One region of the Pseudarthrobacter raffinosi genome, then DNA from elsewhere that is predicted to be linked to it. Evidence: riboswitches for the same ligand, from Rfam matches in the RefSeq annotation. Region 1 holds a riboswitch; the other holds the start of a gene.
The links. Region 1 has a riboswitch for cyclic di-AMP ahead of NG697_RS20905 (NlpC/P60 family protein). Riboswitches for the same ligand answer to the same signal wherever they lie in the genome.
Positions count from the first base shown of each region.

Region 2: it holds a riboswitch for cyclic di-AMP, as region 1 does, so the genes downstream of both, NG697_RS21245 (M23 family metallopeptidase) here and NG697_RS20905 (NlpC/P60 family protein) in region 1, are expected to answer to the same signal.

Region 1 covers NZ_JAMXBG010000044.1:1,418-3,801, reverse strand. Annotated here, with positions in the region: gene NG697_RS20910 (hypothetical protein) at 1-119, opposite strand, end outside; gene NG697_RS20905 (NlpC/P60 family protein) at 454-1,215, opposite strand; cyclic di-AMP (ydaO/yuaA leader) riboswitch at 1,219-1,414, opposite strand; gene NG697_RS20900 (heavy-metal-associated domain-containing protein) at 1,608-1,904, shown strand; gene NG697_RS20895 (hypothetical protein) at 2,336-2,384, shown strand, end outside.
Region 2 covers NZ_JAMXBG010000033.1:6,715-9,098, forward strand. Annotated here, with positions in the region: gene NG697_RS21245 (M23 family metallopeptidase) at 159-1,004, opposite strand; cyclic di-AMP (ydaO/yuaA leader) riboswitch at 1,008-1,202, opposite strand; gene merT (mercuric ion transporter MerT) at 1,355-1,666, shown strand; gene NG697_RS20400 (TlpA family protein disulfide reductase) at 1,786-2,247, shown strand.

The DNA of each region.
Region 1 (2,384 bases):
GCGCCCATGAAGTAGAGCATCGCGCCGATGTAGCGCGAGTAGAGCGAGGGAGTCCGTTTCGCGAGCTCTGCCTCATAGGAGGCAACGTCTTCGCGGCTGAGGTCGTTCTGAACGGTCATGTCTGGTGAGTCTTTCGTTTTCGGGTGTGTGAGAGCAGGCAGCCGTAGCGCCGATACCGGAGTTGGTGCGGCGTGGCGCTGCGCGTGCTGCTCAGCGGGGCAGAATTGAGCGTCATGTCTCATTTCCTTGGAAGCGGGGCTTGGCCGGACACTCTAAAGAGATGGGATACGCCTCAGAATTGTGGTTTGCGGAGTAAATGGCGGTGTTTTAGCACCGCTATATGTCGCCTTCGGGTGACCTGCGGAAGGAGTCAGGCGCATGGTTGGAGGGGCATCCTAAGGGCCGGTGATTCAGTGCCCCCAAGGCATTGAATCACCGGCCTTCAGTGGTTTGTTAGCCTGCGCGGACGAAGGTGACGGCACCCTTGGACGTCATCCAGGTCAGAGGGTGCACGGCGGTTTCATTCTTCCCGTTCAGGCCTGAGCTGAGGACCTGGCCGTTGCCGACGTAAATTCCTACGTGGCCAGGCTGCATGACCATATCACCGGGCTGGGGGTCGGTGACCACGGTGCCGTAGTTCATGAACTGCATCGGGCCCAGGTCCCCGACGGGGATGCCAGCGGCATTTAGGGCGTTTTCGACCAGCCGCGTGCAGTCCTGGATCATGCCGATCTGAGCGTAGGCGGAGGACACCATGATGGAGTTAATGTCACCGGCTGCGGGAGCCGGCGCGGGCGCAGGCGGGGTGACGGTGACTTTGGCCGAGGCGGGTGCAGGGGTCGTTACGGCGGCCGCGGGTGCCGCGGCCTTCGCGGCTACCACGACAGGCTTCGGGGCTTCCACTACGGGAGCGGGCGTGGTTTCCACGACCGGGCGCTCGAAGGAAATCTGGATGGTGGCATCGGCGGTCAGCGGGGCCTGTATCTGGCTCGCGACCTCGAGGTTAGCGGCCGGTTCAGCTTCGCGCTGGGCGGGGGCGTCGGCCGCCTGGGCGGCAGCAATACCACTGGTCAGCACGAGACCGGAAGCCGCTGCGAAGACGGCGGCCTGGCGGCCTGCGCCGCCGGCATTCGCGGTAAAGGACTTGGTCAGTGCGGCAAGAGTGCTGGTCTGGGGGACCGCGCGGCGGCGGCCGTGAGTTTTGCGCATGGGCATGAAAGGGCCTCTCCCACTGCCTGCGAGGTTAGCTGTCGGATTCGGGTGGGAGGCACCCGGCCGCGTCAGGCGCAAAAGTGCACCAGGCACGGCTTCACCCCAAGACCTGCCAGAAGCAGGCCAATAATGGGTTCCCCGTCTCTGCCGGACGAAAAGTGAACGGATCCCGGGCAGCGGCAGAGTTAGGCAATCTGTTCGGGAGTGCCGCCTCAAGGAGAAACCGGCACGACTTAGACCGTACTTCACACCAGCAATGTTTGTCACATTCCGGTAACGGCGTGTCCGCCGTGGCACGGGATGCGCACTTGCTCTGTATACCCGGCCCGGGTACAGGATGCGTCTTCTTGGGTTGTCAGTGACATGGAAGTCCGGGCTGGTGTTGCCGTACCCGTTTGCACGGCCGTTCACCCCCAGCACACCCTCGATTCTTCCTCAAAAAGATAGAGCCAGGCTTCCCCTTGTTTCTTCCGCTGCCGGGTGCAGCTGCTGCTCCGGCAGCGGTATCCAGTGGCAGCACAGTCGAGTTTGCTGTCGAAGGGCTGACGTGCGGGCATTGCGTCCAGACCGTTCAAAAGGCTGTATCGGCCGTTGAGGGTGCCGAGTCCGCCTTTGTGGACCTCGTGTCCGGCGGTCGTTCCCGGGTGATAGTCACGGTACGGCCGAGAGCTTTGCTGTGTGTGCGGCCGTGACCTCCGCCGGCTACACGCTTTGCAGCAATTGGCATCAAGGCCCCTGGCAGAAGACCGGTTAGGCGAGTGGGGTGTCTTTTGACGGGGCGAACGCGTCCCCGGCGCTGAGGCCGGCATCGCGCTCGGCGCTGGAACGGGTGCACGGCATCGGCCGGTGTTGTCCAGGCCGGCAATGATGCCTGGACTGTGCTGTGAAATGGTGGACCTATCCGGGGCCAGCCATACCAAGCCGTAGCAGATCCTCATTTGGGCCACCGGTTACAACATCCTCGCCGTCCCGCTGGCGACAGTGCCCTGTCCTGCCTTTGGGCTTGCGGAGGATGAAACTCAATCCCTCCCAGGTGCGTTGAATAAGAGGCTGTGACCGGCAGGAATACCCCTGCCGGTAGGCTGAAGATCCTGAACAACCTGCATGGAAGGGAAGAAACGTTGTGAGCGCACCATCGCGTGGACCTTTCTCCGCTTTCCTCTTTCGTGCAG
Region 2 (2,384 bases), on a different contig from region 1:
AGTGCATCCTCTGGTGCCGCCGGTCAGGGCCAGCCCCGCATCCGGGAGTGTGCCGCAAAAGTGCGGAGGGGCCTGGCAGTCATCGGGCCTCGCGGTCGGGAACGATCACCGCGTCCCGGCATGAGCAGGACCGGGAAGACCCGCTGCCGGAGGCCTTGTTACAGCCAGGCTGAGGGATCGACCGTCTGGCCGTTAACGATGACTTCGAAGTGGAGGTGGCAGCCGGTGGAGTTTCCGGTTGTGCCGGCAATCCCGATCCGCGCGCCGGTTTCAACGGCTTGGTTTATCCGCACTCCGATCGTTTCGAGGTGGTTGTAGGTGGTTTGGAGGCCGTTCCCATGGTCAATGACAATACGGTTGCCGCCGCCGTAGGGGCTGAATCCGGCTTCGATGACAGTCCCCTTGCCGGCGCTGAAGACTTCCGTGCCGCATCCGGCGGCGAAATCCTGGCCCGTGTGCAGTTCACCTGCCGCTCCGGTCAGTGGATTGGCCCGGTATCCGAACGGTGAATTGAGCACCGGATCTAAAACGGGGGAGCTGAGCCTGGCTCCGGCCGGTGGAACTCGTTGTCCGGAGGCCTGCGCTTTGGACGCCTCTACCATTTGGGGGGACGCGGCTTCTGCGGCGGACTTCTCCTGTGGCGAAGCAGCGGGTGCCAGGCTGGGAGGGGCCGGGGGCGCCGGGTTGGTGGTCACCTCCGTGCGCCCAAAGTCCAGCTGTGCACCGGCTGTGGCAGTCACGGGCGCAGGCGCGGCCGGCGCTGAAGTTCCTGCTGCCGCTTGGGGGCCGGTGTGGGTCTGAGGGGTGGCCGCGTGCGCGGAGGCCAGGGACGCTGTCAGGGCCACGCCGGAAGCGACGACTGCCAGGGCGATACTGCGTCCGCGGTGGCGGGGTGATGCGTCAGGGGCCGGTTCGGCGCGGCGGCGCCCGCGGGCGGGCCTGGTGGTGGCGGGCGGATGTGTGCCGGGCACAGGGGAGTACCCGGCAGGGGTGTGGATGTTCACAAAATGTCCTTCTGCCGGCGCCTGCGGGGTTAGCTGTCGGATTCGGGTCAGGAACAATAACCCGGCCCCTGCCCGCGTGCACCTTGACATGGCTGCATAGCGGTTCAGGGGCTTCACCCCAAGACGGCCAGAGGGCCGTCGCTGATGGGTTCCCCACCTCTGCCAGGTGAACTTGAACGGGCCGGGCAGCTGGCAGAGTTCGGCGCGCCGCCCGGGAAACGCCCTGTTGATGGCATTTCCTTACCAGTATTGACCTTCCACTATGGAGGAAGGTCAATACTGGGTGTACGAGCCTGACCACCCAATCGCCCGTTCCGGCCCCTTACGGCGGAGCGTTGAAAGGAACGACTGTGTCAACTACTTCCAAGGTCCAGAGCCGGACAGGGCTGGCCGTCGGCGGCTTTGTCCTGCTGCATGTGCTGTGCTGCGGGCTGCCGCTGCTGATCGCGGCCGGAGCACTGGGTGCAGCCGGCTCATTCCTGGGCAATCCGTGGGTCATCCTTGCCGCTGTGGCCCTGGCTGCGGTTGTACTGCTCTGGGCGCTCCGGCGCCGCCGGCCGGACGTATCGGGTGGGGTGGAGGACTGCTGCGCACCCGCCGCCTCCGCGTCCGACCAGGATCGCAACGCAGGCAGGACCACGCAGCCCACCGGCGGCCGGTGATCGACAGTCACCCTGGCAACAGGGCCGGGGACCGGGGGCCGCGGAGGTGGCCTTCATGGCAGACGGTTCTGGCGCTGCTGCTTGCCGGTGCCGCAGCAGTAACCCTGTTCGCATCGTTCATGTCCTCCTCTGCACCGCAGGCGGACCAGGCCGGAGAGGGCCCGGCGCCGGCGGCAGCAGCCACGTTTACCGCCCTGACAAGCCAAGGGGAAAAGGTGCCGGTGCCGGGCGGATCGAAACCGAGCGTGCTCTTTTTCTTCTCCATTGAGTGCGGCGCCTGCGGACCGGGAACCCGGGTACTCGCAGAGGTCCAGAACAGCTCACCTGCTGCCGTGAACTATGTCGCCGTGGACATTGCACCGTACGAAACGGCCGAGGAAATCAAAGAATTCCTGGCCGGGAACAACGCCTCCTCCCTGGCCTTTGCCTCTGACTCCGGGACACAGCTCATCACCGCCTACCAGATAAACCAGGTAAGCACCGCTGTGGTCCTGGACGCTGCCGGCCGGGAGGTCTTCCGCGCAGTGGAGCCAGACGCGGCGGAACTGCGGACGGCACTGGCTGCCGCGGGAGCCGGTTAAGCGAACCGTTACCTGGAAATCGGCTCAGATGTAACTGCAGATCTGTTCCGCGTCGCAGCGCTGAGGGTCGGCCGCCTCGGCGGTTGCATACTGTTCGGCCACGGTCACCCGCAGCGCGGTAAGCTCCGCGATTTTCC